4 regions of the Paenibacillus jepli genome follow, and region 4 is predicted to be linked to each of the others. Evidence: riboswitches for the same ligand, from Rfam matches in the RefSeq annotation. Region 4 holds a riboswitch; each other region holds the start of a gene.

Region 1 (7,961 bases), 1.1 Mb from region 4:
TCGATGAAGTCATCCGTCATGTTGATGATGCGTTCGAGGTAGGGCTGGAAGCCCGCGTAGTCATTTTTCTCCTTGGCCGTCTCCCAGAACGACTCTGCCTGCGAAGTCAGCACCACATACTCCTGATGCAGCTTGGCGGGAATCTTGCGGTTGCGTTCATAGTCTTTGGCGGACTCCCGGACCAGCGCTTTGTCGATCTCGTCCAGCTCCGCCTGCGCATCCGGCTCGCTCAGATGCTGCAGCAGCTCGCCGTACTCCTCGGAGGTCGAGAGGCGGAACATCTCCGCCGAGAGCACGCCGATCGCTTCCGAACGGCTCTCGACGCCTTTGACCGGCGCACCGGTGCGCAGATCCCAATACAAGACGCCCAGCGCCTCGCTATAGCTCTTGATCGTGCGGTCCAGCTCGCGGAACCGCGCTCGGCTTTTTTCCACTGTCATTTCGCACCAACCACCTTTACTATGTAGATTTCAGACTGTTGTAAATACGGGCCTCTAGGTAACGGATCGTTCTTCCAATCGCTGTTGTCCCCAGGTTTTATGATTATATCGCATTAGCGGTGCAAATCCGGGGACAAAGGCGAGCGCTCCGCTTCTCCAGAATCGATCCTCACCTTCTCGTCCCTTTTCACCAGTCTGGAACTCGCTCCTCTTGATCATACTTTTTGCAACTTCTATAATCAACTTATAGGCGAAAAAAGAGGAGGTTAACCCATGCGGATCCAATTCACACCCGCGGCGGTAGACAAGCTGCAGCCCGAGCTGGCCGGCGGCAAGCTGCTGAAGCTGCTCTATGATACCGAAGGCTGCGGCTGCGTCGTCAGCGGCGTCCCTGCCCTGCAGCTGCTGGATGCGCCTGGCGAGCATGATGTCGAGGGCGACGGCGAGCCATTGGCGTTCTGGCACGAACCGCGCTTCGAGGTCTTCTTCGAGCCCCAGCTCAAAGTGGATTACGATACTGCGCGCGGCCAGTTCACTCTGAAGAGCGACAGCCAGATCTATACCAACCAGCTGCAGCTGGTGCGGGGGCAGGTCGTCTAGACGAGCAACATTAGATAAGTAGACAAATAGGCATGACAAGGGAGAGAGCGAATGAAATCGGAGAACAATCTGGAGTTAATCCTGGCGCATAATGAGGAGTTTGTGGCGCAGCGGACATTTGAACAGTATCAGTACAGCCGCTACCCCGCCAGACGTATGGTGATCGTCACCTGCATGGATGCCAGGCTCAGCGAGATGCTGCCCAAAGCGATGAACCTGCAGGGCGGCGACGCCAAGATCATCAAAAATGCAGGCGGCATCGTCACGCAGCCGTTCGGCAATATTATGCGGAGTATCCTGGTCGCGGTGTATGAGCTGGGAGCCGATGAAGTGTTCATCGTCGGCCATCACGAGTGCGGCATGACCGGCCTCGACCCCGAGCTCGTCATCTCGCATATGCGGGAGCGCGGCATCAGCGAAGATACGATCACGACGCTGCTGAATTCGGGGATGAATCTGAAGCGCTGGCTGACCGGCTTTGACTCGGTCCGAGACAGCGTGGAGAACAGCGTGCGGATCGTCAGGAACCATCCGCTCAAGCCGGCAAGCGTCAACGTCCACGGTCTGATCATCGATCCGCATACCGGCAAGCTCGATCTGGTCGTGGACGGGTACGCGCAGCAGCAGGAGTCGATCTCGGGTTAACCGTGCTGCTTGGAGCGGGCAGCCTCGCGCCGGTGCTTGCGCCGTATGATGGCTGCTTGCCGGGCGGCGATCACCTCGCTGCGGTCCCTGAGCGTATGGCGATGGATGAGCGAATCGTCCTCCATCCTGCTCGGGGCACCCCAGAGCGCAGCGGCATCGCCTGAGCGGTCCTGACAAATCTCCAGTAAGGATGGATCTTGGAACGGCAGCTCGTAATCCGTGTAGGGCACCGCCTGATTCAGATCCTTGATCTGGCGCAGCCGCTGCTTCAGCAGCTCCATCAAGGCCGGGCCATCGAGTCCCAGCTGGTCCAGCTTGTTGGGCGTCAGGCGATCCAGCGCCTGCTCCAGCATGAGCCTGGCGCCGCGCCGATTGGTGCGTCGCAGGTGATACTGGCTGACCGCGATCTGGATCAGGCCGACCCAGGTGTTGTAGAGCGGGTGGTCGCCGGGCTGTTCTTTCCAGTATTCTTCGAGCAGCTCATGGCATTCAAAGTAGTCTCGGGTGACGTGAAATTCGATCAGGTACTGTATATAATTATCCGGGTAGATCTCGGGGCTGGACGGCTTCATGATGCGCTCCTTTCGAGCTTGGGAACATCCCAAAAAAAGATCCAAAAAAAAGTGAAACTTTCATCTATCTTAGACGTAATTGATGAAGAAGGCAACGTCCTTGCTAAATTAGATCAGGAGGAGAACCAGTACATGAAAAGAAGTTTGTTAGTTATGATCGCGTTTACGCTGTTCCTGGCGTTTGGCGCAGCCGACATTGCCGATGCGAAACGCGGCGGCGGATTCAAGTCTCCGAAGCAGAGCGTGACCAAGACACCCAAGCAAACCGAGACCCGCAGTGACTCCGGAGCCGCAGCCAACACGCGCAACACCTCGAATACAACAGGAACAGGCGCAGCGGCCAAGCCAGGATTTTTCAGCGGCGGCAGCCTGATGAAAGGCCTCATGATCGGCGGTCTGGCCGGCATGCTGTTCGGTGGGATGTTCGGCGGCATGGGCTTCTTCGGCGAGATGCTGGGACTGCTCGTTAACGTATTTGCCATCTTCCTGCTGATCGTTGCCGTACGCGGCATCATCCACTACTTCCGCAACAACCGCAGAAGAGTCGATGACCAGCGGAGACCTTACTAACCATGACTCGCCTGTCGATGGATGAAGTCATCAACGCCGTCTGCTACCATCTCGCCGACCGCCGCCGCGTCGAACCGACCGCAGTGGAAGTGCAACTGGCCTGGGATGAAGATACCGGCTTCACCGCCGAGGCTTGGGTCGAGGGACGAAGTCAGTACCTGATCGAGTCCAATCTGCTCGAAGCTATCGAGCAATACATGTACAACCACTACGACCGCAGAGTGTTCCGCTCCGCCATTAAGCTGGATCTCGATGACGAGATCTATGCGGAGATTGCGGATCACTAGTCGGATTGTTATTTCGTTTAATGCAGGCAGTGATCCAGGTAATCGGCGCCTGCTCTCGCAAAGAGCCTGTCCTTGCTAGACATCAAGGTCAGGCTTTTGCTTGCCTTGCGTCGCCTGCTCACCCCATTTCTAATTGCTGCGATGGACTGGACTCATTTGATCAGCCTAGCTTTGAATCCATTCCTGCTTTAACTTTACTTTTATCAGGAATAGGCGTAGTATTCCTTGATAGAAACTAATAACCGCATAGAGATGCCGAATTTCCGTTTTGGAAAACGGGGGGACCACATGAGACCAATTTGGTTTCAATGGGGTGAATCTGCACGATGTCTGAAGAAGCAGACGGGCACTCTCAGGCCCGAACCCGACAGCTAACCTCGTAGGTGTTTGAGAGAGAAATGCAGCCCCATGCATGTTATTTGACATGTCAAAACCCCGGCAGCAGATATTCTCTGCTCCGTGGTTTTTTTTGTTGCCTATGGTACGCAGATGATTTCAAAATGAGAAAGCGAGAGACGTCCATGGTAAAGTTGCTAACTCGGAAAAATCTAGGCCGTCTGGTTCTGATCCTGCTTCTGTTGGGCTTTATTTATTTTATATGGCCGGTGTCGCAACCGATCATCATTGCTCTGCTGGTTTCCATGATGCTGTCGCCACTTGTCGGCTGGTGTCAAAAATATATGAAAATAAGCCATTTCTTTTCCACTCTGATCGTTTTCTTTCTGTTCGTTTTGATCTTGCTGCTCTCGATGTATACGGTGATAACCGTGATTATTAATTTTGGCATCCGGTTTTTTGATAATTTGCCGAACTATATTCAGCAGTTAAACTTAATTTCAAGCAACTGGTTAAGTTCACTGGAGGAGTATACCGCTAATTATCCTCAGGAATTGATCGCAGCCTTGAACCAAGAGGCCAATCGGTATTTCAATGACATCAGGAGCAGTGTAAGTCAGATCGATCTGATCTCTTTCGTGACCGGGTTTATTTCCGGGACTCCCGGATTCCTGCTGTCTTTCCTGGTTTTCTTGATTACCTTGTTCCTGTTTATGCTCGACCTCCCTCGATTGAAAGAAGGCCTGTTATCGATGATGTCCGAGCAGACCAAGACCCGCGTCCTGTTTATTGCTAACCGGTTTTCCAGAGCCACATTCGGTTTTTTGAAAGCCCAGTTTATCGTCAGCATCCCGATCTTTGCCGTTTCATTGATAGGCTTGCTGATCATCGTGCCTGAGCTGGCTTTGACCATGTCCATCATTATCTGGATCATTGATTTTATTCCGCTGATCGGTTCCATCGTCATATTGGCGCCATGGGGCATCTATAAACTATTGACGGGCGATCCATCCATGGGAGTGCGCCTGCTCATTCTCGGTGGCATTCTTCTGCTGATTCGCAGGACCGTGGAGCCCAAGGTAATGGGACAGCATATTGGAATGTCTCCGCTTGCCGCCTTGATCTCGATGTATCTCGGGGCCAGTCTCCTGGGCGTTGTCGGTCTGCTCGTAGGTCCGCTTCTCGTAATTGCGTTTACCTCGCTGAAAGAAGCTGGACTGATTAATTTCAGGAATAAATTGTGATTCACGCGAGGGGCATCATACCCAACCATTATTCCATGGCCGCTTTCAGCGCTTCGCTCATTTTTTAGCGGCCTTCCTTCCGCACAGACGCTTGGTGATCAGTGGCTTGATTCACGGAAAAGTGAAAATCACGTCGCTCGATCAATTCACGCTTGCGCATCAAATGGTGATCGGCAGATGAACAGTTCAAGTTGGCCGGTATCCTGATACGTTTACCAAAGCCCAAAGTAACTGCACTGAATTCATATAGAGGTTGAGACATAACATCTTTAAGTGCTGGTTGAAATCATATGCCACGCTGAATCCTCCCCGCGCTGATTTTTTATTGAGTAGCTGATATTGTCTTGATAAACGTTTCAATTTGCTTTTTATGGTGTCTATCATGCGGGATAAACCCTCGTAGAAATCCTCTAATCGAGAACTTCTTCTTCTCACCGTCTTTATATGCTTTGGTGTACTCTTCCTCAGCGAGACCGGATATAGCGTCTATAATCTGTTTCCGGTTATGGATACATTGGTCTAATATTTCGTTCTTTGTTTGAGTCTTTGCGTATTGGACAGCATTCGCATTGAATTCATTAAAGTCCAGATGCTTTACAGTAACCGGCTCTGCGAGCTTAATCTTTTTAATACCTTCGTCGTAAAAGTATTGATCCCATAACATGATGTGACTGATCACATCTTTCAAAGTCCACTTGCCTTCAGCAAGGGGTCTATTCCAGTTCGCTTCACTAATCGATCTAAGATCTTCGACGAAATGAATAAACGACTTGTATTCTTCAACCATTTCATCTGAGGATTTCGGCAATGTCATCTACTCCCTCGAAGGATTTTGTTTTAATACCATCTCTTCAATTGAAAACGCTGCTTCTTCTCGATGGATGATCTGACTAATTTGGGTGACATCCACTTGATTTCGATTGAAGGTTACATCAAGTATGATTTCATCTCCGTGCATAAAAATAATTTTATTAACCGAATCGTCACTTAAGGGATAGTCCCCCAGAGAGGTCTTTTGAAATAGATAATAACCAATATAGGAGTAGGTCGTCCATTCACGTCCCACCGTTTTTTCCATTTCATCTCTTGATGTATAAGGAGAAAACACGATCATTTTATCCCATTCGAAGGGCGTTATGTCTGCCATATCAAATGCTTCATTATAGCCGACAACAGCTAGCAAATTTCCAGAAAATACGTCTTCATATTGATTGGACAATTTAAGCTTACTATAAGAATAATAGCTGTATATAAATGCAGCTAGCAAAATGATTATGATCGATAGAAAGGTTGCTTTTTTCTTGTTGATTTTCATTCACTCTCCTCTATATTTAGTTTCTTAATCTATGAATTTGCATAACCTTTGCAAACAAGCGCTCGAACAAGTAGTATGTGAACCCGGCTGCAACAAAGGATAGAAGAAATGAGATGTCGAAGTTTCCATGATACATAAGTGGTACGCAACCGATAACAGTTGAAGCAACGATATAAAGGATTAACTTTAATCCTGATTTTCCAAGGATTTTTGATGGCGACGGGACATCCCTCTGTAGGACCTTCTCAATAACTAGAGATACCGGTATACCTACAAGTAAAAATATAGCGAACAACACCATAAAACCGGCCATAACTTGATACAGAAACGAATACTGCTGGAACTCATGCTCATGATTAATCAGTGAAAATAGGATGGATAAGGTGATCGAGGAACAAAATGCGGACAAAATGCTAATATGCATAGTATCGACCTAATAACCCCATTGCCCGGATTTCAACTCTCTCACCAGAAGGTCCCCGGTAATTTTCAATGATCCGCTGGTATACTCCCGCATTTCGTGTCGCTCTTGAACGCCAATCCATCGTCTCTTCTCCTTTAGTACACTCGCCATTCACACATTTAATTTGGTGTTCTCTTTCCAACCAGACAACATAATCATCGTCATTCGGACATGTTAAGACAAGCAGTATTAAGGCAAGCCCCAATGCTAATATTACGCCTTTAAGTATCTTCTTCATCGACTCCTCCTGATTAAACATCTAAACCCCCGCGTATTTTTATTATCATACCATCCAAGGAAACTATTGGATACCAACAGCCTCCTAATTCCGTCTCCCCATTTCTCGAGGTAGTTCCAACCAAGAATGATTTTGACCGTACCATGTGATTCTTGTACTATGATAATATACTGAGAACATAGCGGATTCTACATAAAATACTGCTGGAGAGCTGGATCATATCATGATGAAAGGAATAAAATCAATGTCTGCAAAAACAAGCTTAATTACAGGTGCCAACTCGGGGATAGGCTATGCCACAGCGGAGGGGCTCGCAAGCCAAGGGCATCACGTCATTATGGTCTGCCGCGATGCGCAGCGCGGAGCCGCAGCCAGGCAAGCCATCATGCAACAAACAGGCAGCACAAAGGTAGATCTGCTGATAGCGGACTTGTCCTCCGCTAAAGATATTGTTCGCTTGGCGAAGCAAGTAAAAGAAAGTTACGGCAGCCTGGATGTGCTCATTAACAATGCAGGAGGCGTATTCAATCGCTATCAGACCAATGACGAGGGCTTCGAACAGACCTTTGCCGTGAATTACTTGGCCCCCTTTTTGTTGACGCGGCTCTTGCTGCCGCTGCTGAAGAAAGCCGAAGCAGGCAGAATCATCCATGTCGCATCCATCATGCAAGCCAAGCAGTTTGATCCGGAGGATGCAGCCCATCCCGCCGCTTCCTCCTACCGCAGCATGCACGCGTATAAGCTTGCCAAAACAGCGGTTCTGATGATGACTTATCGTCTGGCGAGAGAGTTGTCCAGCAGCGGCGTGACCGTCAATGCCCTTCATCCCGGCGTGATCTATACACCGCAATCCGTCCGATCCGTACCTGCCTTCGCTAGACCGCTGTTGAAGCTGTTTATGCAGTCCCCGCAGCAAGGCGCACACACCTCTATCTACCTGGCAACCTCCGAAGAAGTCGGCACAACAACCGGTCAATTTTTCAAAGTCATGCAAGTCGCTCGCACCGTAGCTGTCACCATGGATGTGGACAAGCAGAATGAATTGCATGAAAAAAGCATGCAGTGGATGGCTGCTTATCTGGAGGCTTCGTCCCAATAGAAAACGATGGCTGCTATGAGGTGACCGACGCTCCCCCCAAAGGCAGCCTGATCGTAAAAATGGAACCTCGATGAAGCTCGCTTTCTACCTCGATCGTGCCTTCGCACAGGTCGACGATGCGCTTGACCAGCGTTAATCCGAGCCCGTTCCCC
Region 2 (7,961 bases), 2.1 Mb from region 4:
CCCTCGTTAGGGTTAGACATTCCAGACATTCATGAACAACAGCGACTGGAGGTTTGACCTTGCTCGGGTGCCCCAAGACTACGATTATTACCGCCTTCATCCCCACAAAAAAAGACCTCCCTGGTCGGTTCGCCCAGGGAGGCATCAAGGAGTATGAAAAAGGTTAGAATTACCAAGTTGATTATGGATTCATTATAACCGATTTTGCCTATTTTGTCACAGGTTCAGGCAATTCAGAGATACATTCGTTGCAGACAATTTTCCCTTTGAAATAAGTGACATTCTCGGCATTGCCGCAGAAGATGCAAGCCGGCTCATATTTCTTGAGCATGATGCGCTCGCCGTCTACATAGATCTCAAGGGCGTCTTTCTCGCCAATGCCCAGTGTACGGCGAAGCTCGATTGGAATAACGACGCGGCCCAGTTCGTCAACTTTACGTACAATTCCTGTTGATTTCATCATAATCTATTGTTGCCCCTCTCAAAGTTGAATTCGTCACTATTCGACAAAATACTACGTTTTCTGTAATCTATAATACCAACCATTACCAAAATAGTCAACCTAAATTTTTCTGCAAAAAAACTAACTTTGGCTTAATGGTAAGGGGAGTGGGTCCCTGTAAAGCATACTACAAGCTGCTGGCCTTGGAAATGAAAACTCGACATCATTCGACAAAGTGCCGACATTCTGTGTCGAAATATTGAACAATAATCGACAAAAATATCGAAGAGGTGATCGTCATGTCACGGATACTGGCTGAAGAAAAAGTATTTAAAGACCCGGTGCATAAATATATTTATGTGCAGGACAAGCTCATATGGGATCTTATTAATACCAAGGAATTCCAACGCCTTCGCCGTATCAGACAACTTGGTACTTCATACCTTACCTTCCATGGCGCCGAGCACAGCCGATTCTCACATTCCTTAGGCGTGTATGAGATTACTCGTAAAATCATCTCGCAGTTTGAGCGCAGCCACTATCCCGATTGGCCTCAGGAAGAAAAGCTTGTCTCCCTTTGTGCAGCTCTGCTTCACGATCTGGGGCACGGGCCGTTCTCCCACTCGATCGAGCAGGTATTTGATACAGATCACGAAGCATGGACATGCCGTTTTTTGCTCGAAGATACAGAGGTTAACCGCGTACTTCGCACGATTTCGCACGATTTTCCCGAACAAGTCGCCTCCGTCATCTGCAAAACATACGCCAAGCCGATTGTCGTCAGCCTTGTCTCCAGTCAGATGGATGCCGACAGGATGGACTATCTGCTGAGGGATGCCTACTTCACCGGTGTCAATTATGGCACATTCGATCTGGACCGGATTTTGCGCGTACTGCGGCCCTACAAGGGACGTATCGTAATCAAGGAGAGCGGCATGCATGCGGTGGAAGATTACTTAATGTCCCGATACCAGATGTACTGGCAGGTTTACTTCCATCCGGTTACACGCAGTTCAGAGATTATCCTTAGACAGATTTTTCGAAGAGCAAAGGAACTTTATGTGGGTAGGTACCCATTCCGAACAATGATGAGGCCATTCGAAAGCCTCCTGCAAGGCACCCTGGAGATCGAGGATTATTTTCGATTGGACGAAGCCATGGTACAGACGATCTTTATGGAGTGGGTCTCGGAGGAGGATGCGATCTTGTCCGATCTGTGCCATCGGTTCCTGCACCGTCGCTTATACAAGTATATAACCGTGACCGAGCCCGATGAAGCTCGCTGGTCGATGATCCGCAGGGAACTGGAGAGGGCGGGACTGCATCCGGACTACCATCTGGAGATTGATTTTCCGTATGATCTTTCTTATGATGTATACCGTCCAGGTACAGGTGATGGTGAAGAAAAACCGCCGATCCTGATGCTGAGTGGGGACGACCAATTAGCTGAAATATCGGGAAAATCCGACATCGTCACCTCGATTACCGGACTGCATCACGGCAAGTATCATCTCTATTTTCCGGAAGAGCTGCTGCGTGAAAAAGCGCACCTCTTGTCAGATGAAACGAGAGTCTTATTCGGCCTAGATTAAAAAACTGTAATAATAGAAGAAAGGGGTCGAAATTCGTCATGATTATCGACACACACACGCATCTGGATGCAAAAGCTTTCGAGGCTGACCGTGAAGAAACGATAAGTCGAGCAAGGGAGGCGGGGATCGACCGGATGATCAATATCGGTTTCAACCGTGAGACGATTCCCACCACTCTGAAGCTTGCCGAAACCTATGATTTTATCTATGCTGCAGTGGGCTGGCATCCGGTCGACAGCATCCACATGAAGCCGGAGGATCTCGATTGGATTGCTTCGCTTATGCGTCATGAGAAGGTGGTGGCGATCGGCGAGATCGGACTGGATTATCACTGGGACACCTCTCCCAAAGATGTCCAAAAAAGGGTGTTCCGGGAGCAGCTGCAATTGGCCAGGAAGGTCGGCAAACCAGTGGTTATCCATAATCGTGACGCACACGAGGATATCGTCAATATTCTTAGAGAAGAGAATGCGAAGGAAATCGGCGGGGTTATGCATTGCTTTTCCGGAAGCTGGGAAACGGCTCGCCAATGTCTGGATATGAACTTCTATATTTCACTCGGCGGTCCCGTTACTTTTAAGAATGCCAGGGTTCCTAAAGAGGTGTTGAAGAACGTTCCGCTGGACCGGCTTTTGATCGAGACAGATTGCCCTTATCTGGCTCCTCATCCATTTCGAGGAAAGCGGAATGAACCCTCCTATGTGCGACTGGTAGCTGAGGCTGCAGCGGAAATGAAAGGAAAAACATTGGAAGAAATTTCAAAAATTACGACCGAGAACGCTGAGAATTGTTTTCGATTAGGCTGAAAAAGGCCAAAATCGCTAGGATTTCGAACGAATCGTATGAAAAAAGTCTCTTTCAACCGAAAAATCCCGGGATAAGACGGTGATTTTCCTAAAAATTCGTTAAAATCGTCTTTTAAGCGATCTTTACAATGAGGGTACAAAGAAGGTATGATTCTTCTCAGAGCTTGAGTAATGTATCCAATTTCCAGTTTCGCTTAATCTTCGATTTGAAGAACGGGGGAACCAAAATCGTCAGTCTGCTATCCCACTTGCGACTGCCCGGTTTTCTTCCTTGGGGTGAATTCGTGAAGGGCTGAATCGTCGAAACCGGCACCTTCCGATAGGGCGACTCTCATGTCCGAACCCGTCAGCTAACCTCGTCAGCGTCCAAAGAGAGATCAAACTCGTGTAAACCCCATTCTGTATGAATCTCTATTCATCCGGAAGCCACGAAACAGATCCTCTGTCGAAAGGCTTCCTTTTCGCATCTTGGAAGATTAGAGTCGTCTAAGATTTGAATATTGCGTAAAGCCTCGACATAGGGTGTTTTATGGAGGTGGGGTATACGAGGACACTGGAAGTGCGTGCTTGCACGCTATTCTAAGATAGTCACGCCAAGTATCATGCGTAAGTTCACAGGCGGCGGCTATGAAGGAGGACCGAGGAAGTGGGCATGTTCCAAATCAAGGATACCCATGGTAAACGATCATCCAGCATGTCTTTCGCATTGCGATGGAAGCATGAAAACCTGCGTTTGATTCTTCTGAGTGCGATCATTTCAATCGCTATGACTTTCATGTTGTTGGTGTTGCTGTACGGTACGGCAGAGAAGAGCGTATCGGTAGTGGTCAATGGACAGGAGCAGATCGTATCGACCAAGCAGTGGTCATTGGACCGTCTGCTGGCGGAGCAGTCGATCGAGATCGGACCGCACGACGTTTTGTCGTTGCCGACGAATGCCTCGATCAAGGATGGAGACCAGGTCGTGATCGACCATGCGAGAGCGGTCACCGTTCAAGCGGACGGGAAGTCCAATACGTATTTCACCACGGAGAAAACCGTCAAAGACGCGATGGAAGCTTTTAATATTCCCATCCGCGAACAAGATAGAGTACATCCCGCACTGTCTACGCCGATCGATTCGGACGTGACGGTATCGGTCGTACGGGTCGACACGGAAGTGGAGACTACCCAGCATAAAATGCCGTTTAAGGTCGTCCAGAAAGAAGATCCTGAGCTGGCAGAAGGCAAACAGAAGGTCATCCAGGCCGGACAGGACGGACTGCTCGTCAAGCAGTTTGAGAAAGTGTATGAAGACGGTCAACTGGTGTCTGAGAAGATGATCCTGAAATCGATGGAGACGTCTGCTGTCGAGCAGGTCGTCGCCGTAGGAACCAAAAAGCCGGAACCGAAGGTGAGCGTCCTCTCGTCGCCTGCCTCGGAATCGGCACAATCGGTCAGCACGAAGGACTATTCGTTCCAGGCCCAAAAGACGTTGAAGAATGTCACATTGACTGCTTATACCGCTCATGTGGCATCGACTGGAAAAAGTAAGGGTCACCCGCAATACGGCATCACCGCTTCGGGCTCGAAGGTCCAGGAAGGGCGCACCATCGCTGTGGATCCCAAAGTCATCCCGATCGGCTGGTGGGTATATATCGAGGGCATCGGCTTAAGACGCGCGGAAGATACCGGCGGCGCGATCAAGGGCAACAAGATCGATGTTTATTACGAGAGCGAATCCTATGCCAAGAAGTTTGGCCGCAAGAAGGGGTATACCGTTCACGTGATCGGTCCCAACAAGCCCAAGGCTAGCTAGCACCGTGCATTTGCTTTAATCATATCGCTTTTTACATGCAAATATGCCATCATAAGAAGAGGTGACCCCTCTTCTTTTTGCATGTTTGTCCAAAGGAAGGGGCAGTCTATAACCTCTTCTTCAGAAGGACATGGTCTAATCCAAAATCAGATGCAGATGGAGATAAAATATGATAAGGGAAATTATCGTCGTCGAAGGCAAGGACGACACTGTAGCCATCAAGCGGGCGGTAGAGGCCGAGACGATCGAGACCGGCGGTTCGGCGATCGGCGAGGCCGTGTTGAAGCGGGTGGCACTCGCGATGGAGCGTCGGGGCGTCATTATCTTTACGGATCCGGATCATGCCGGGGAGCGCATCCGCAAAATCGTAGCTGCACGCGTGCCCGGATGCAAGCATGCTTTCCTCCCCCAGGAGGATGCGCTGTACAAAGGGGATATCGGCGTGGAGAACGCCAAACCGGAGGCCATCCGGCGAGCTCTCAGCCAGGTGCGCACCGAGGTGACGGACGGAGTGCCCGAGATTACTTGGGATGATCTGATCGCTGCCGGACTTATCGTACATCCCGAGGCGGCTTCCCGCAGACTGATCATGGGCAATCTGCTCGGTATCGGATATGCCAACGGCAAGCAGTTCTTCAAGCGTTGCAGCACGTTTATGATCTCCAAAGCGGAGTTTATCCAAGCGTATGCGCAGCTAGAGAGCATGCAGCCGAGTCAAAGAGAGGACTGATCGGATGGACAAGCAGCAGGAGATCCTGACAGGGATCGGTACACCCAGAAGAACGCAGGAGATTATTAAGCGGTACGGGTTTTCATTCAAAAAAAGTCTCGGTCAGAATTTCCTGATCGATCCCAATATTTTGCGAAAGATCGTCGAGAGCGCCGGGCTGGACGAGACGAAAGGCGCACTGGAGATCGGACCCGGCATCGGTGCGTTGACCCAGGAACTGGCGGCAGTTGCAGGGAAGGTGACGGCAGTCGAGATCGACAGGCGGCTGATCCCGATTCTGCGGGATATCCTGGCTGATACCCCCCAAGTAGAGGTGATCCAGGGCGATGTCCTGGAGCTGGATCTGCGCAAGCTCTTAGAGCAGCAGTTTGAGGGCTGCGGGGGCGTCAGCGTCGTTGCCAACCTGCCTTACTACGTAACCACCCCCATCCTGATGAAGCTGCTCGAGGAGCGCCTGCCCCTGGAGAACATCGTCGTCATGATCCAGAAAGAAGTGGCAGAGCGGATGGCAGCCAGTCCGGGAGGCAAGGTCTACGGCAGCCTGAGCGTGGCTGTGCAGTACTATTGCGAGCCAGAGCTTGTCTGTACCGTGCCGCATACCGTTTTTATCCCGCAGCCCAATGTAGACTCCGCCGTCATCAAGCTGACGTTGCGCAAGGAGCCACCCGTCCGTGTAAGCGACGAGACCTTCTATTTCCGCGTGGTGCAGGCCAGCTTTGCGCAGCGGCGCAAGACGCTCGCCAACAACCTCACCGCTTTCGTCGGCAAAGAACGCCGCGAGGCACTGATCGGATTGTTAGAGGAAATCGGTGTCGCACCGACAAGGCGCGGCGAGACGCTGTCGCTGGCGGAGTTCGCGGCGGTCAGCGAGGCGCTGCTGGGAGCGGGCTGGGACCTGTAGGCTGAATTGCCTCGTGATCAAAAGCGGCCAGGCCGTTGCTCACCAAACCCGTCGTTCGCCCATAGGATAGACGAAGAGGTGATCTTATCATGAAGTTAGGCGATCTGGTGGTCCGCAATTCGTATGGCGGCGATGTGCTGTTCCGGGTCGAGGAGCTCCGCCAGGCTATAGCCGTCCTCAAGGGCACGGACTATCGTCTGCTAGCCGACGCTCCCGTAAGCGACCTGTCCGTGGTGCCGCATCCCGAGACCGCGCGGGTAACGCAGCAGGTCAGGGTCAAGGTATCTGCGACGATGCAGCGTATGGTACAGGAGCAGGTACGACAACAGCAGGCGCAGCGGGACGAAGTCATCCAACGCCATAGTATCCCGCGGGACCAGGCGTTCTTCGAGCTGCCTGGCCGTGTGCTCCATCTGGACGGCGATGGCAATTACATGAAGAAGAGCATGCAGCTGTACCAGCAGATGCGGGTGCCGGCCCACGGCATGCATGCCAATGAGGCTCAGATGCCCGAGCTCCTGCAGCGGCTGCTGCCGCAGGTGCGTCCAGATATCGTAGTTATAACCGGACATGACGGTGTCCTCAAGCATCGGCCGAAGGAAGAATTGTATCACTTGTCCAGCTACAAGAATTCTCAGAACTTTGTGAATGCTGTGCGTGTGGCCAGAGCGTATGAGAAAAGCCGCGACGGGCTTATCGTGGTCGCTGGCGCTTGCCAGTCTCATTTTGAGGCGCTCCTGCAGGCCGGCGCCAACTTTGCCAGCTCGCCTGGGCGGATCCTGATCCATGCCCTCGACCCCGTCTACATCGCTATCAAATCGAGCTATACCCCGATGAGGGAGACGATCAACCTGGCTGAGGTCATCCAGGGGACGATCAGCGGCGTAGACGGGGTGGGCGGCATCGAGACGATGGGCCGTCATCGTGTCGGGATGCCGAAGCCGCGAACCCCGCAATCGGCTGTGACACTGTAGCTGGCAAAGGGTCGATGGGGGAAATTGGAGGCAAATAGCCACAATTAGGCAAATCCCTCATTGACAAGAACTTTGCTTCGCTGTTATAATATTTCTCTTCGTTTGACAAGCTCCCTCTTTTTGGTTATAATGTTTAAGGAAAGAGGTGGTTGTGAACAATGGCAAAAAATTCGCTGTTGGAGATCAAACGAAGTTTGGAAGCCCATGTTGGATCCAAGATCAGTCTTCGAGCAAACGGTGGTCGCCGAAAGACCATTGAACGCACCGGCGTTCTGGAAGAAATCTACCCCTCTGTTTTCATTGTCAAGCTGGACCAAGATCAACATGCGTTTAAACGCGTCTCTTACAGCTATGCAGATATATTGACCGAATCTGTGGAAGTCACTGTTCGCAATGACGAAGGCGAGGTTCGGATTAACCACATTCAATAGAACGATGCTTTACCCTTGCAGCCCGGAGATGATCCGGGTTGTTTTTTTTATTGATGTTTCCGGGGCCCCCGCAAAGCACCTGAGTACGCTTCGAAGCCAAGCCGCACTTTGTAGGGTTATGCCAGGCATGAATCGGGATGCCGCTGCCGATACTAAGGACGGGGTAACCCTACAGCGATCGAGAAGGAGACCCGAATCATGAGCAGAAGAAGAAGGAGTACGATGTCCGAGGGCTTGAAGAACGAACTGGCCAAGGATCTGGGCTTCTACGATACCGTACAGAAGGA
Region 3 (7,961 bases), 1.7 Mb from region 4:
CACCAGCGCTCGGGACTGGCCGGCTCGCCCTGCCGTCTGGCCGACTGGATCGACAACCGTACGATGCGCGAGGCGACCTTGCGACTGCTCCACAGCGGCTCGTCCGGGTCTGCGGCGAACGGAGCCTGCTCGATCTTGTCCTGCAGCACCAGCTCTTCGACCACCTGCTCCGCTTCGCTGTCCGACAGGGCAGGGTAACGATCCTGCAGCTCTTCCCGGGTAAAGGCCATGCGGTACTCCGCGAACCGGCCCGCAATCAGGGCTACAGAGGCTGGCGTCGCAGGGAACTGCTCATAGAGCTCCTGCTCGTCGGCGCATACCCAGCGTTCCTCTGCGCCGAAGGCCCGGCGCAGGGCAAGCCGCGAACGCTCCAGCTCCTGGAGCCAGCCTGCTGTCTCCGCGCCTGCCAGCCGCTGGAGCTCGCTCAGGGAAGCGTCGCCGCGCCGCTTGAGGAGGCCCAGCAGCTCGCCTGCGTCGCGCGGAGTCTGAGCCGGCTCGGCCAGCCGCTGCCGCTCGCGCTCGATCACCTCGGGGTCGAGCGCCTGCTGCAGCGTCTCCTGCCCGAACAGCCGCCCGGCCCATTCCTTGCTGACCTGCATCAGCTGCAGCTGTACAGCCGGATCCAGCCCCTCGCCCTCGTACAGCTGCATGCTGGCATAGTCCTCGACGAAGCGGGCGGCCAACGGCGAGGGACGGCGGGTCTCGCAGATCTCCACGGCAATCTCACCGCTCTGGATCCGCTCGAGCTGCTGCTTGAGGGTATCGAGATCCAGGTAAACATGCAGACACTCCTGCATCGCTTCCTGCAGATAGGGGAACTGCTCGGCGTAAGGCAGCGATTCCTTCAGCAGCTCCTCGCTGCGCAGCCTTTTTTGCCACATCGGGGTGCGCTTGAAGCTGCGGGAGAGCAGCAGCGACGTCTCGGCGATCCGCCGGAAGGCGATGGCGAGCAGCGGCGATCCCGGAATCGCCGTCAGCAGCAGCTCTTCCAGGCTGTCCGGCGTCACCTGCCAGAACAGCTCCAGCCAGGAGCTGTCCCACTCGGGCAGGACAAACTCGATGCCGCTGTCCTTGGCATTGCCGTAGATCCGGTAGGGGAGCACTTGCTGCATCTGTCGCTCCAGCGCCAGCTGCCAGGTGCGGTTGACCCTTCGGCCCCAATGATTGTGCAGGATGACATGCGTCTTGCCCTGCAGGTCCTGATAACGCTCGATGACGAGACAGGTGTCGGTGGGCAGCGGCGTCACGGCGGCTTGGGAACGGATGAGCTCGATCAGCCGGTCGCCGGACCGCCCATCCATGCCATAATCGTCGGACAGCCAGTTCATGACCTGCTCAGGCATGCCTGCGTCTGCAGGATCCCGCTCAAGGCGCTCCAAGAGCTCAGCCAGGAAGCGGCCGAGCGCCTCGCCTAGCTCGTAGGAACGGCCACCCGCTTCATTGCGCCAGAAAGGGATCTCGCTGAAGGCATTGGCCGTCTCGGCCACATACACGCGGTCCTGGCGGATCTCGCGGATCATCCAGGAGCTCGTGCCGAGCTGGAAGACGTCGCCGACACGGCTCTCGTGGACGAACTCTTCGTCCAGCTCACCCAGATGTGCCCGGCTATCGGCGTGGTGGACCGGGTACCCGGAGCTCTGAGGGATCGTGCCGGCGCCGGTGAGGGCGGCCATCGCCGTGCTGCGGAGCTTCGTCAGACGATCCTGTCCCTTGTCCCACTGGAGGAGCGGCCGGGCGAAGGGATAGAAGCCGGAGAGCACCTGCAGCATCGCCTCCAGCCGGGGCTGAGGCAGACTGCGGAAGCTGTCGCTGCGGACGATCAGGCGGTGCAGAGCGGTCAAGGTCCAGTCGTCCATCGCAGCCATCGCGACGCATTGCTGGGACAGTACGTCGATCGGGTCGCGGGGGATCGTGATCGCTTCGATATCCCGCTCGCGGATCATCCGCGAGAGGACGGCGACCTCCGGCAGGCCGCCCGGGTGGCGGGCCAGCAGATAGCCGCGGCTCGGCGCACCTACCTGATGGCCGGCTCTGCCGATCCGCTGGATGCCGGCAGCGGCGCTGAGCGGCGAATCGATCTGGATAACGAGATCGATATGTCCGACGTCGATGCCGAGCTCCAGCGAAGAGGTTGCGATCAGCGCACGGAGCTCGCCGTTCTTGAGCTGCTGCTCGACCTCCAGCCGGCGTTCGCGGGCGAGGCTGCCGTGGTGGGACTTGGCCATCTCATAGCCGACATAGTCATTGAGGCGCAGGGTCAAGCGCTCGCACAGCCTGCGGCTCACCGTGAAGATGAGCACCGAGCGGCAGCCCTCCATCAGCTGGAGGATCCGGTCCATCAGGGGGAACCACACGGACTCGCGGGTCGTCATCGGCAGCCCTTGATCGGGCATCGTCACCTGGACATCGAGCCGCTTCTCCATCGGACTCTCGATGATCGTCACAGGGCGGGGGCGGTACCCGAGCGGGTGCCGGAATGTCTCACTCTCGTCCGAGCTGCTATCCATCAAGGCTGCTCCTCCTGCTGCTTCCCCGTCCGGCTCCCAGCCGCCGAGGAACTGCGCGACCCGCCAGAGCGGACGCTGGGTAGCCGAGACGCCGATCCGCTGGATCGGACGGCCGCAGGCATGGACGAGCCGCTCCAGCGTCAGCGAGAGATGGGAGCCCCGTTTGTCGGAGGCCAGATCGTGGATCTCATCGACGATCACCTGCTCCACAGGTGCCAGCATCTGCCGGCCTTTCTCCGATGTGAGCAGGATGTAGAGCGACTCTGGGGTCGTCACCAGCACGTCTGGTGGCTGCCGCAGCATGGCGGCGCGCTGGCTGCTCTTGGTGTCGCCTGTCCTCACCGCGCTGCGCAGGCCGGGCCACGAGCCGCCGCTGGCGACAGCGGCGGCATCGATCTCTGTCACGAACGATTCGATATGATGATGAATATCGTTGTTGAGCGCCTTGAGCGGCGTGATGTAGACGACACGGACACCTCGCGGGGCGCCACCCCCGGCCAGCTTGGCCCGGACGATCCGGTCGAGACAGGGCAGCAGGGCAGCGAGCGTCTTGCCGGAGCCGGTGGGGGCGGCGATCAGCGTATCCGCTCCGGAGCGGATCGCCCGCCAGGCGTCGACTTGCACGGCTGTCGGCTGCCCGAAGGCAGCGGCGAACCAGTCTGCTAGCACAGGATGGAAGAGCAGGTGCGCTTCATGTGATGAAGATGCCATGGCGAGGCCTCCTTTGTTGATAGCTATATACTCATTGTAGCCGCCAGGCGGGGTTCGTCAAACCCGGATCAGGAGCGAAGGATCTCCTTGTAGACTTCGATGGCGCGGGCCCGGGAGGTCTTCAGATCGACGATCGCATCCGGCTGCGGACGGTGGATTGCCTTGTCATCAAGATCGGCGAGATGAGGCAGCCAGCGGCGGATGTAGGCGCCGTCCGGATCATGCTTGAGCGACTGGCTGGCAGGATTCATGATGCGGAAGTAAGGCGCCGCATCGTAGCCGAGCGAAGAGCTCCAGAGCCAGCCGCCGCGGTTCTGACAGTTGTCGTAATCCGTGAGCTGGCGGCGGAAATACTGCTCTCCGAGCGTGAACGGACAGAGGAGGTTTTTGGTCAGAAACATGGCGTTGATCATCCGCAACCGGTTGTGCATCTCGCCCGTCTCGTTCAGTTCTGTCATCGAAGCGTCGATAATCGGGATGCCGGTACGCGCTTCCTCCCATGCCTGATAATGATGATCGGATAGGGCAGAGAGGTCGTAGCGGGATTCGTAGCGGAAGAAATCTTCGTTAAAAATAGCCTGGTAGAGATAGAAGTCGCGCCATGCCAGCTGCCGCACCCATGTCTCGCCTTCGTCCTTGTCCGATGCCGCCGCATACGCGGCACGGGCGGACAGGGCGCCGCTGTTCAGATACCGGGCGATCCCGCTGGTGCTGTCCTCTCTGGCGTATCGGTCGCGCCGCGAGGCATAGCTGCCGAGACCTTCGCCCTCTGCGAATTCCGCCAGCTGCGACCAGGCATCTTCGGCTTCATCCCGCTGTTCCTGCAGCTGTTGCCGCAGCTCAGAGGGCAGAGAGAAGGAATCCCACCCATCGCCTGTCAGCTCATCCACCGTGTCAAGGTCCGTCAGCTCGGCCGAAGCCTGTGGGCTGGCATACTGCTGCATATACGAGCGCCATTTATTATAGAAAGGGGTGAAGACCTTGTAAGGCTCGCTTCGCCCCGTATAGCTATGAAAGTCTTCGGGATCGGCCAGCGGCAGGTCGTCGATCAGCACCCAGGGTACGCTGCGGCGGTCCGCGATCTCCTGGATCCGCTCATCACGCGAGTTTGCATAGGGCGTGTAGTCGTTGTGGGCGACGATGCCCTTGATGGGATGCGCCTCCAGGAGGGCGTCTATGACCTCCCAGGGAGCCCCGTACAGCAGATGGAGCGTGCGGCCCGCTGTGCGATACTGCGCCTCCAGCCGGGCCGCCTCGCGGAGGAATCGCCGCCCGCTGTGGGCATCCATCCGGCCGTCCCCGAGCAGTCGGGGGTCGAAGATCAGCAGATGGATGCCGGGCATGTCCCGTTTCTTCAGGGCGTCGAACGCCCGCATATCCCGGATACGCAGATCTTTGCGGTGGATAAACAAGTACAATGATGAAACCTCCTCGAGCGGGGGTCGTATAAACCGACATAAGTTGTTCGGCAGAACAGCTTCCCAAATGATAGATACAAGTATAAGCCAATACACCAGCCGGCGGATTCGTAAACACCGGGAAGGTGACCCTGCGGCGCTCATCTGCGTACAAAAAAGCAGCCGTCTGCGGAAGCAAACAGCTGCTGGGAGATGGGTGCGGGTCTAGGGCCGAGCCTGGCCTGTGATCCGCAGTGCAAGTCGGATTGATGAGATCACACCCCGACTTGGCATGGTTAATCGTTTGTACTGGACTAGAGCCCAGCTACGCGGCGCGCGCCCATGTAGCGCGTATCCCAGTAGGCTTCGCTCAGCTTGCTGATGATGACGCCTTTGCTCGAGGAGGCGTGAGCGAACTTGTCGTCGTCTACGACGATGCCGACATGGGATACGCCCTTGCCGCTGGTGTTGAAGTAGACGATATCTCCAGGCTGGAGCTCGTCGCGCTCGACACCTTCGCCATGCTGCGCCTGACCGCCCGAGGTGCGGGGCAGGCTGATATCGAATTGCTTGAACACGTACGCGGTAAAGCCGGAGCAGTCGAAGCCGCTCGTGGTGTTGCCAGCGTACTTGTACGGCGTGCCGATCAACCCGGCGATCACATCCTCCATCTTGGCGAAGGAAGACGCGGATACGGCTCCTGCTGTCAAACTCATGATCAAGACAAGAGCCGCCAATGAGGTCAACACTTTTCTCAAGCAAAAAGCTCCTTCCGTGCCTACGAGGTTAGCTGAGGGTTCGGTTGAAGGCTCCCTATGGTTCCTCCGGTCAGCCTGCGTAGCAGGCGGCCGGGGATCAATTCACCCGGAATGGGTCCCCCGTTTCCTGATGTCAGGAACTCGGCTTTCTATGTAATACATCGACATTCATTTCGAGGCTTTTTTTAGTTTTCCTGCTTTTGTCACATAATGTTCACAATTGAAAGCGATTTCCTAAGCCTTAATTGGCAGTTTTTGTGTGATCGTGGCATGCAAAATTAAAAAGACATAGCAAAAAATCGCCTTCTGCCGGAGCAGAGAGGCGATGGGTACGATCAGCTCTGCTTGGACTGCCAGAGCTTGTATTGCGATGCGAGTGTCCAGACCCTGATCATGGAGCGGATCAGATAGTAGGTCTGGTGGAAGATCAAGGCAAGCAGGCCGGCCCATATAAGCGAGACTGAAGAGGCCGCCAGTCCGATCCCCGCCCCGATCCCCCACATGATCACCGTGATCATAGCGAGCGGCAGGAAGGCGCGGACGGAATGCAAGGTGCTGCCCAGTACTCCTGACCCGGAGGCGACCCCAAACTGCATCGAGAGAAAGAGCAGATGCAGCAGCAAGCCCCAGAGCAGCCAGCCGGCTGCGTAAGGCGCTGCGGCCGTAGCGGCTTCCGTCAGCGAACTGCTGGAGAGCAGCAGCTGCAATCCGGCAGGCAGCAGCCACCAGGCAGGAGCAAGGGTGAGTATGGACTTGATCCAGTAGAGCAGTGTAATCTTCTTCCAGCAGGTCCGGATGCCTTGGAAGAACCGGGTGCCGCTCTCCTCGGTGGCGTGGGTCAAGGAGTAGAGCAAGCCGCTCTGAATCAGCGGCGTAAGCAGCATGCGGAGCAGGATCAGGATGCCGAAGGTGAGGAGATAGGGCTGGATCAGATCGGTCTTGAGCAGCTGGAACTGCGCTTCCATCAAGAAAACTTTTACTGCCTGCTCGGATGGGAGCGTATCGGGATAACGCTTGAGCAGCGGGATGAAGGTGGCTTCGACATAACGATAGAGTCCGAAGCCCCACAGCAGCTGGTACAGGAACAGGAAGATAACGATATAAAAATGCTTGACGGCCAGACGCCAGCCTTGTCGGATATGTTCTTTCATGTTCTGCCTCCTCACCAGCCCAAGGAGCCGAACAGCCCCTCGATGAATTTGACGATGCCGAGATTCCAACGGGTGCCGCTGCGACCCGGCAGCTCGGCTTTCATATAATTGTTGATCCGGTTGTTGTCGAGAACGATCGTATAGCCGGGATCAACGGCGGCCCATTCCAGCGGAGCGCTATGGGTGATTTTATATTGTATATGCGTCTCCTGCGCGTCCCATATCTTCTCGACCGTTTTTCCGTCCCGGAATTGGAGCAGGATCGGCACTTTATCATAGTCGCCGCCCCGCTTGCGGATGAGCACGACCGATTCATACACCTTCTGTTTATCCTCCTTAACGGCGCGTACAGTGATCGATTCAACCGCAAAATCGGCCATTTGCTTGCCATAGATGTATTGGTCAAAATAGGACTTCCAGCTCTGCCTGGTGACTTGCTCGACAACGCGCTGGAAATCGCCGGTGGAAGGGTGCTTGAAGCGGTACCTTTGGAAGTAAGTCCGCAAAATTTTGCGCATCGTCTGCGCACCGACCCGCTGCTCCATGTCGACCAATACCAGCTTGGCCCGCATGTACACATTTTCGGCATAGTGATCATGATCGCGATACGACCAGGACAGCTGCTTGAGCGGCGCGGGGTGGGTCATGTAGCTGGATTCGACGAGCAGATTGGGCAGTACGCCATACTCGCTCTCCATCACCTTGTCCTCCGCATAGGAGGTGAATCCTTCGTCCAGCCAGGCCTCTTCGAACTCGCTGGAAGCAACCATCCCATACCAGTATTGATGGCCGATCTCATGGACGACGACCCGCTCCAGCTCATAACCGGGATTGTCCGTCTCGGCAGCAAACGCGGTGACGAGCGTCGGATACTCCATACCGCCGGCGCCCCCGCCGCCTGCAGGCGGGACTACGATCGAGAGCGTAGAGTAGGGGTACTCGCCGTACCACTGGGCATATTTGGCCAGCGCGGATTTGGCGGCATGCATGTAGCGGTCCTGCAGCTTGGCATGCAGCGGGTCGAGATACAGCTTGATCCGCACGCCGGGCACGCCGCTGGTCGAGTAAGGCTCCTCGGCATAGATGAAGTCCGGTGAGGCCGCCCAGGCGAAGTCATGGACATCGTCGGCGTAGAACTGATAGATCTTGCTTCGGCCCTCAGTGACAGGGGATTTGGCAGGGAAGCCGGTAGCGGCGACTTTATAATCGGCTGGGACCTGGATGCGTACGTTATAGATGCCAAAATCGCTGTAAAACTCCGAGTTGCCATGGTACTGGTGGGGATTCCAGCCTTCGGCATCCCTTCCCCGGGTACCGGAGGTTTCATATTTGGCCAGCTTAGGGAACCACTGACCGGCCATGACGAAATCGCCGGCGTATCCCATTCTGGCGAAGACGGCCGGCAGTTGCACGACGAATTCGGTGGACAACGTCACG
Region 4 (7,961 bases):
CTTGCGGCTGATGACATCGATCCGGCCATCCCGCCGCCCTTCCAGCTCCACGATGGCATCGAGAGCATTTTTTAGGATGTTCAGAATCACTTGCTTAACCTGCTTGACATCTATCGAGACATGCAGCGGCTCACTGCAGCTCTCATACCCGATCAAGCTTCCTTTCATCAGCGCTTCGCTCTCAGACAGCATGATGACTTCCTTGAGCAGCGAATTAATCGAGACCAGCTGCATCATCGGCGCTGATGGCTTGGACGAGTTGAGAAACTCGTTGATGATCTCATTGGCTCTGTCGATCTCCGAGAGGATGATCCGTGCGTATTCCTCCTTGCCCAGTGCGAGCAGATGCGGTCTGAGAAGCTGGATGAAACCACGGATGGACGTTAACGGATTGCGGATCTCATGGGCAATCGCTGCTGCAATCTTGCCCAGCATGGCCAGCTTATCGTTCTGATAAGCCGTCTGCTCGATCTGCTTGTACTCGGAAACATCCTTTACACTGACGAGGTAATCGCCATCCAGTTGATCGCCGTAAGTCACGGTCACAAGCAGATGTCGCCCACCAGCATCCTGCAGCTCGAAATAGCGGCTCCGCTGCCTGATCATCTGCTTGAACAGGCGGATAATCATCCGTTTCGTCGACCGGCGCAGCGCCTCATGTGTTGCGATCTCCAGAACATCGCAGCCGATCAAGGTAGTTCGGGGGATATCCAGGATTCGAGCCATCTGGAGGTTCACAAAAGTCAGCAGCCCATCTTTGTCGAATAATGCAATCCCGCTATCCATGTGCTGGAGTACATTTTCATATTTATCTTTCATCAATTGTGTGGAGCGGTTAGACTTGAAGAGCAATTCTTTCATCTCATTGAAAGTCTCATCAGTGGACTGTTGGAGAGATGGGCGATGCTTGTGATTGGCCATGAGCTCTATAAGCATCTTTGTACTCCGCTTGTACACTGTAGAGACATCACCAGCCGACTTGTCCTCCATGATCTGCTGGGTCGCCTGCTCGTGAACCGCAGCGATCTCCTCAGGAGTTAGACTCTGCAGGTAGCGTCCCAGCTCCTGCTTACGTTGAGATGACACGTCTCTGGCGCGGACATAATCGGAGAGGATTAGGTAATACTTCTTCTGAATAAAGGGCATTCCCGCTCCGCTGTGACTGCAAACAGCATACCTGACCTGTGGGTTATGCTTGGATCGTCTCGTCAGCATTCTCTCATCACATCCGATAAGTTGGATTATTTAAATGTACAATAATCATAGTTATAATTTGTAATCGGTGTCAATCAGAGATTGTGTCGAAACCTCCGCCGCATTTCGACATGAGCAAGACAGCCCGATAGCGATTCATGCCGCTTTGGGCGGCCCTTTGTGATTAGAGCGCTCGGGCTGATCCCGCCCCTCTCGTTCTTGTCCCTCAGTATTGCTTGGGTTACGGGGCTTTCCCGGTTTTTTTTCATGGTTTCCCGGCTTCTTTTGTTTCTCCTGGGTCTTGTGTCCCGGCTCCCTATTATTCTTGCCCGGATTTTCTTTGGAACCGCCTTGTTTCCGATTGCCCTGCTCGGCTCGCTCGTCTTCTTGAGGCTGCTTCTTCTGAGGAGAGGGCGGCGGCTGCTTCTGGGGAGACGGCGGCTTCCCGCCCCCTGTCTCCGGTCGTTCGACTGATTCAGGCTCAACAGGGTGAACAGGCGGCTGTTCGGAGTCAGCCCGATGCGGCGTGTGATCCGGCATCCATCCCCGGCCCTCGCCTGGTATGGATGCTCCCTCCGGCAGCTCTCCCCCGCCTCCGCCGCGGGACTGCTCCGAAGGGCCGTCGTTCGAAGATGCCGGCTCTTCCCCTTCATGAGCCAGCTCCTGCCCTAGCATCCGCTCCAGCGCTTCTCTGGATCCCGCTGCATCCAACTGACCGATAATGGATTCCAAGCCGCCGTGTCTTGCCATCGCTTGATGAATTGAGAGCTGTCGCAGCTCATTCATCCGGATCGGTTCATTCGCATACTTGGACAACAGATAGATAGCCATCTTGCCCGGGGTCATCCCGTGCTCGGCCGCTTCGTCCCGCAGCTCCGCCGGGGCACTCAGTACGGTCACAGTCAGGTCCAGCGCAGACTCTAATACCAGACTCACCTGATCGGCTAGTCTGGCTTCTAGCAAAGCGTCCGGACGGGAACCGGTCATGACGCTGGTAACGATGACATCTGCCGCTTCGCTGGTCAAGTAGTGGCCATCCTTGGCACGCTCGACGATCTCGCCCAGCACCTCTTGCATCCCGATGTTCTCAAATTTCAGGTCTCGGATCATAGTCGCTCCATCGGCATTCCACGAACGCAGCTCCAGCACACGATCATCTCGGTCGACTCCGAGCTCCAGAGAAGGGTTGAAGTCGATCGCCAAATAAACAGCCACCTCGGGGTAGGAGCGCAGCATGTTTGGAAGCGCAAGCAGCAGTAGTATCACAGCAGCGGCTGCAATTAAGGTGACCGTCATGCGAGCAGCACTGCGAGGCTTAGCGGGAAGGACAACTTCTTCGCCAATGACGGCATGATGGGTTTTGCGTATTTTGCGGAACTGTCCGTCAGAGGTCAAGACGATCCAATACCTTATGCCGGCGTCTACGATGATTCCGCTTTTCATGCTTCACTTCCCCCCTTCTTCTGCTGCGCGGCTCCGGTCAGATAAGCGTGCAAGTGCGGATAAGCACCGGCATGGATTAATACAAGAGCGATCAAAAATTTCCGATTGCGTTCCAGTGTTTTGCGAGTCACTCCGGCAAACGGCAAGATATCTTTAATGGGCAGCTGTTTTTTTTGATGCAGCAGCTCCAGCAACTCAGCATTACCGGCAATTCCCGCAGCGATCCGCTGCATCGTCTGCCTGGAATCGGCATGTTTGGGGGAGCTCTTCACCAACTCGGCAAAAGATATTCCAAACCGCTGCAATTGGGCGTTGAATTCCTCAATCTCCTGCCGTCGGTCCTCTGCCTGAAGATGTGCCGCATAATGGCGCATCGACTGTTGTTTTTCGATCCGGTTCAGCCTGCCTTCCTCGCCGGTTCCTTCGAGTGCACTGTACGGCACACTCGGGGCATGCCGCCGCTCCTTGCGAAGATGATCGATCAGCCGCCGCCGGATGACAGTCTCCGCAAAGCCGATGAATGATTTTCCCGCCGTCGGCTCGTACTGTCGGATCGCCTCATGAAAACCGCTTAGCGCAATACTGTATTCGTCATCATGTGCGGGATCGATATACCTTTTGCAGAACCGACTGGTCGCTTTGATGATAAAGGGCTCATAGGCAGCGATAAAAGGACTGAGAAGCTCCTCCTCCCCGCAGGCAATGCGCGCGACGATGGTTTCCGGCGATTCTCGGCCCTGATGGCCTGAACCGTCCCCCTTCCGGGACTTCCCTAGCCACCTTTTGAACAATACAAGTACCAACCGCTCCACCTCACATTGATAGCTTTCGACTTGTTGTAATTTGTTGAGGGGGTGTACACAAAAAGAAACGCCTCCGGGCACGCGGAGGCGAGATTCGGAATTAACAATAACCCTCAGACGTTCGTCTATGCTGCAATTTGTTGCGTCGTTTATTCAGCACGCCCAGACGCCTCTTGAGTTGAGCTTCCCACTCATGATCCTGCAGCTGCTTGGCGAAGCTAAGCAGGTCCAGCGCCATATCGATCTGACTGTGCACCACTTCCATAGGGTCCTCATGCTCATGATTGACACAGTTTTCGGCGAGTGCTGCGCTCTCTTGCTCCACATAATCGTGGAAGTCGACCTCGGAAGCACCGTCTCCATGAGCGTATTCAGCCAGTATTTCATATTCGCTTTCGATCAGGTAGTGGATCTCTACCCGATGACAGACCGGACAAAACATAATCGGTACATTGTGGATGTGTGTCCGGTAATGCTTCAACGTTCCTTTTGTCCCTAACATGCTGGCGCCACAACAAAAGCTCATTTCGACCCCTCCTTTGGCTCGCCTGCCCGGAACTTTGCTTCCGAAGCAAATCGTTTAGCCTCGTCGTTTTGTCACATTTTACCCGTCTTATTCTCCGACTAATCACGGATTCGATGTCCGGATTGATAGTTCTGCCTGATATAGTATATTCTCCTCTCGCCTGACAATCCCTGCTTATCGGCTTGTCCAATATCTAACTGTCGATATGTTTGTAGGGTCAAACAAAAACAAGCCCGCAATGGGCTTGTTTGTTCGAGCTTGTGGCTCTATGTAATATCGCGTTAGATAAACGTTTTGGCAGATGCGACGCGACGTGCGGTTACATAACGCTTGTCATAGTAAGAGCTGGACAGTTTGCTGACGATAACGCCTTTGCTGCTGGACGAATGTGCAAACTCGCCATTGCCGAGATAAATGCCTGCGTGAGAAATGCCTTTACCGCTTGTGTTGAAGAACACCAAGTCGCCAGGCTGCAGATCTGAACGATTCACTTTAGTGCCCTTTTGCGCTTGTGCGCTGGATGTTCTTGGGAGACTGACATTGTACTGGTTGAAGATATGAAGAACAAAACCCGAGCAATCAAAACCTTTTGTTGTGGTGCCGCCATATTTGTAAGGCGTGCCTACAACCTTGTTGACCTTTGCGCGTAGATCCTTTTCGCTTGCGACTACGGAACCTGCAAATGAGGCAAACATTACTGCTGCGAGCATTAGTGCGATAAATCGTTTCAAGACTTTTTCTCCCTTCGTGCCTACGAGGTTAGCTGAGGGTTCGGTTGAGAGTTTCCCTATAATTCCTTGCTTACGGAATTAATTCACCCGGGGTTGGATCCCCCGTTTCTCAGGCAAAACTGAGAATTCGGCATCGGTAGTATTAATTTTCCTATGCTACAGGGATTCGCCCTTTAAAGCCAAAATCCTACCTCTTTAAACATTAGAAAAACTTCATAAAGCGAAGAATGGCGAAAAAGCCTGTAAGCACAAGGCTTCAGGCTGCTGTTAATTTTAATTATGAGAGAACATTAAGGAATGTACTGTTGTACAATTTTAATGATTTTTCCATCAATTACAGTTAAATGGTAGGGGAAATCTCTCATATCCCATTCCTCTTGGTCTTGGATAATCTCGATAAATTTGTCGATACCGATCGACTCATTCCACATGATCTCAGCTTCTTCAATAACACCGGTACGATTGTAGATCTGCATAAGCACTTCCGCGTCAGCCGCAACCTCCAACTCGACCAGTCCGTCATCATCGTTAATTATATAATAGCCGTCAGGCGCTTCTGTCATCTCCGGATCCTGCTCATACAAACGGAATTGCTCATCAGCTTCAGCACCTTCGAACCATTGTATGTAGTCCGCAACAATCGTAATCTTGCCATCTTGCTTTGTAATCGACTCAATGTAGGCGGTATGCGTATCGGGAGAAGCGGGCACAGGCTGATACGCACCGTCCTTGGCGCTCGCCGCGCCAAACTGGATCAGAACAATCATAACGACAAGTGCGCTCAACAGAGGTTTTTTCATTGCATTCTCTCCCTTTTATAGCATATTCCCGTCCACCTTACATTTTCCTTACCCTGTCCGGAGGAAGCTGAACCAGCTCTTTGTTAGATTTTTGTTTTCTATACTAATAAGACGGATGAGAAGGGCGAATGGTTGCATCATAAATTGATTTCGATAAAAAAAATTAAAAAAATGAGAAAAATAATGTCTTGCCCCGTCTCCGCGTCCCACTTTTGGCGATACCGCAATCAACTGCCGGCCGCGACAGGCCCTCGGGATCGGAAGCTTGCCAGTTGTATACGTTGCTGTCAAAGACAAAAAAAGCCCCACAAATGCGGGGCGTCAACCATGCCGAAAATAAACTTTATAACGAGGTTGCTTGCTAGCGGTATTACGCTTTGAGCGCGGCTACGATCAGGTCGCCCATCTTGGTCGTGCCGATCGCCTGGCTCTTGTCGACAGCAATGTCGCCCGTGCGGTGGCCGTTGTTCAGCACTTCTGCAACAGCGTCCTCGATCGCCTGCGCGGCGGCATCGTAGCCGAAGGTCAGACGGTACATCAGCGCCACCGACAGGATCGTCGCGATCGGGTTGGAGATGCCTTGACCGGCGATGTCCGGCGCCGAGCCGTGCACCGGCTCGTACAGGCCGAAGCTGCCTTCGCCCAGGGAAGCAGAGGAGAGCATGCCGATCGAACCGGTCAGCATCGCTGCTTCGTCGCTCAGGATATCGCCAAACATGTTCTCTGTGACGATGACATCGAAGCTTGCCGGACGACGCAGCAGCTGCATCGCGCAGTTGTCGACGAGTACATGCTCCAGCTCTACGTCCGGGTATTCCGGCGCGATCCGGTTGACGACTTCGCGCCACAGACGCGATGTCTCGAGTACGTTAGCCTTGTCTACCGATGCCAGACGCTTGCTGCGCTTCTGGGCGATCTCGAACGCCTGGCGGACAATCCGCTCCACTTCGGTCACGTTGTAGACGCAAGTATCGACCGCTTCCTGGCCATGCTCGCCCTCGCGGCGGAATTTCTCGCCGAAATAGATGCCGCCTGTGAGCTCACGGACGACGATCAGGTCTGTACCTTCGAGCACTTCCGGCTTCAGCGTGGACGCTTCCTTCAAGCAGTCGAAGACGGTCGCCGGACGGATATTGGAGAACAGGCCAAGCTCCTTGCGGATGCCCAGCAGCCCAGTCTCGGGACGCAGCTCCTTGCTGTTGTTGTCCCATTTCGGACCGCCTACGGCGCCCAGCAGGACAGCGTCTGCGCGTTTGCAGATGTCCAGCGTCTCTTGCGGCAGCGGCGTGCCCTTCTCATCGATGGCGATGCCCCCGAACAGCCCGTGCTCAAATTCGAAGCTGAGTCCGAACAGCTCCTCGGTTTTCTTCATCACCTTGATCGCTTCCGCGACAACCTCAGGTCCGATACCGTCCCCGGCAATGACCGCGATTTTTTTCGTTTCTGCCATGTGGCTACACTCCTTTTGTTATTCCCCTAGATTAGGCTCATTTTGTCGCGCCGCCCGCCGGACTTGCGCTTGTCGATCAGACGGTTGAGCGCGTCGACATAGGCGCGGGCGCTCGCTTCCAGGATATCGGTGCTGAGACCGCGACCCTGTGCGGATACCTCATCCTGCTGCAGCACGACATGGACCTCGCCGAGCGCGTCCTTGCCCTGGGTAACCGACTTGATCGAATAGTCTTCCAGCTCGACGACTTCTGCAGTGGCTTTGTCAATGGCGTTATAGATCGCATCCACCGAGCCGTTGCCTTCCGCCGTCACTGCCTGCTCGCCGCCAGCGGTTGAACGGATCCGTACCATGGCACTCGGCGTGGACTGGTTGCTGTAGCTGACTTCCACCGCTTCCAGGGTGAATACCTCCGGCGTCTCGACCAGCTTTTCCTCCAGCATGGCCCGGATATCTTCGTCGCTGACATTTTTCTTCTTGTCCGCCAGCTCCTTGAACTTGGCGAATGCCGCATTGACCGCCTCATCCGACAGCTCGTACCCCATATCCAGCAGCTTCTCGCGGAAGGCATGACGGCCGGAGTGCTTGCCCAGGACAAGCTTCGACTCCTTCAGGCCGATGGTTTCCGGGGAGATGATCTCGTACGTGGTCTTCTCCTTGAGCATCCCGTCCTGATGGATACCCGACTCGTGGGCAAACGCATTGGCGCCGACGATCGCTTTGTTGCCAGGCACGACCATGCCTGTCAGCTTGCTCACCAGACGGCTCGTTTTGGCGATCTCCGTCAGTTGGATTGTTGTCTCGGCTTGATAATACTCGGAACGCGTAGCCAGCGTGAGGATCACTTCCTCCAGAGCTGTATTTCCCGCGCGCTCGCCGATGCCGTTGATTGTCCCTTCGATCTGGTCCGCGCCGTTTTTGATGGCTGCCAGCGCATTGGCCGTCGCCATCCCGAGATCGTCATGGCAGTGGGCGCTGAGCTGGATCGATTCGATATTCGGCACTTGCTCCTTG

The links. A riboswitch is a leader RNA that binds a small molecule or an ion and turns the genes downstream of it on or off. The one in region 4 is predicted to bind cyclic di-AMP.
Region 1: it holds a riboswitch for cyclic di-AMP, as region 4 does, so the genes downstream of both, ytvI (sporulation integral membrane protein YtvI) here and ABC336_RS05750 (C40 family peptidase) in region 4, are expected to answer to the same signal.
Region 2: it holds a riboswitch for cyclic di-AMP, as region 4 does, so the genes downstream of both, ABC336_RS14785 (resuscitation-promoting factor) here and ABC336_RS05750 (C40 family peptidase) in region 4, are expected to answer to the same signal.
Region 3: it holds a riboswitch for cyclic di-AMP, as region 4 does, so the genes downstream of both, ABC336_RS13105 (C40 family peptidase) here and ABC336_RS05750 (C40 family peptidase) in region 4, are expected to answer to the same signal.

The regions. Positions count from the first base shown of each region.
Region 1 is NZ_JBDFMD010000001.1:128,193-136,153, forward strand. It holds gene ABC336_RS00615 (carboxypeptidase M32) at 1-440, opposite strand, end outside; gene ABC336_RS00620 (iron-sulfur cluster biosynthesis family protein) at 714-1,040, shown strand; gene ABC336_RS00625 (beta-class carbonic anhydrase) at 1,092-1,685, shown strand; gene ABC336_RS00630 (DUF309 domain-containing protein) at 1,682-2,257, opposite strand; gene ABC336_RS00635 (hypothetical protein) at 2,390-2,827, shown strand; gene ABC336_RS00640 (YxcD family protein) at 2,830-3,114, shown strand; cyclic di-AMP (ydaO/yuaA leader) riboswitch at 3,358-3,515, shown strand; gene ytvI (sporulation integral membrane protein YtvI) at 3,636-4,694, shown strand; gene ABC336_RS00650 (DinB family protein) at 5,017-5,508, opposite strand; gene ABC336_RS00655 (hypothetical protein) at 5,509-6,009, opposite strand; gene ABC336_RS00660 (hypothetical protein) at 6,423-6,710, opposite strand; gene ABC336_RS00665 (SDR family NAD(P)-dependent oxidoreductase) at 6,955-7,809, shown strand; gene ABC336_RS00670 (HAMP domain-containing sensor histidine kinase) at 7,823-7,961, opposite strand, start outside.
Region 2 is NZ_JBDFMD010000001.1:3,353,748-3,361,708, reverse strand. It holds gene ABC336_RS14800 (AbrB/MazE/SpoVT family DNA-binding domain-containing protein) at 209-463, opposite strand; gene ABC336_RS14795 (HD domain-containing protein) at 742-2,034, shown strand; gene ABC336_RS14790 (TatD family hydrolase) at 2,073-2,840, shown strand; cyclic di-AMP (ydaO/yuaA leader) riboswitch at 3,022-3,221, shown strand; gene ABC336_RS14785 (resuscitation-promoting factor) at 3,487-4,638, shown strand; gene rnmV (ribonuclease M5) at 4,808-5,368, shown strand; gene rsmA (16S rRNA (adenine(1518)-N(6)/adenine(1519)-N(6))-dimethyltransferase RsmA) at 5,373-6,269, shown strand; gene yabG (sporulation peptidase YabG) at 6,359-7,243, shown strand; gene veg (biofilm formation stimulator Veg) at 7,402-7,674, shown strand; gene ABC336_RS14760 (small, acid-soluble spore protein, alpha/beta type) at 7,873-7,961, shown strand, end outside.
Region 3 is NZ_JBDFMD010000001.1:2,949,529-2,957,489, reverse strand. It holds gene ABC336_RS13115 (DEAD/DEAH box helicase) at 1-3,218, opposite strand, end outside; gene ABC336_RS13110 (cryptochrome/photolyase family protein) at 3,287-4,636, opposite strand; gene ABC336_RS13105 (C40 family peptidase) at 4,930-5,364, opposite strand; cyclic di-AMP (ydaO/yuaA leader) riboswitch at 5,377-5,530, opposite strand; gene ABC336_RS13100 (hypothetical protein) at 5,709-6,524, opposite strand; gene ABC336_RS13095 (M1 family metallopeptidase) at 6,536-7,961, opposite strand, start outside.
Region 4 is NZ_JBDFMD010000001.1:1,240,657-1,248,617, forward strand. It holds gene ABC336_RS05730 (ATP-binding protein) at 1-1,146, opposite strand, end outside; gene ABC336_RS05735 (anti-sigma factor domain-containing protein) at 1,351-2,637, opposite strand; gene sigI (RNA polymerase sigma factor SigI) at 2,634-3,440, opposite strand; gene ABC336_RS05745 (hypothetical protein) at 3,541-3,966, opposite strand; gene ABC336_RS05750 (C40 family peptidase) at 4,248-4,697, opposite strand; cyclic di-AMP (ydaO/yuaA leader) riboswitch at 4,701-4,840, opposite strand; gene ABC336_RS05755 (hypothetical protein) at 4,988-5,497, opposite strand; gene leuB (3-isopropylmalate dehydrogenase) at 5,868-6,947, opposite strand; gene ABC336_RS05765 (2-isopropylmalate synthase) at 6,974-7,961, opposite strand, start outside.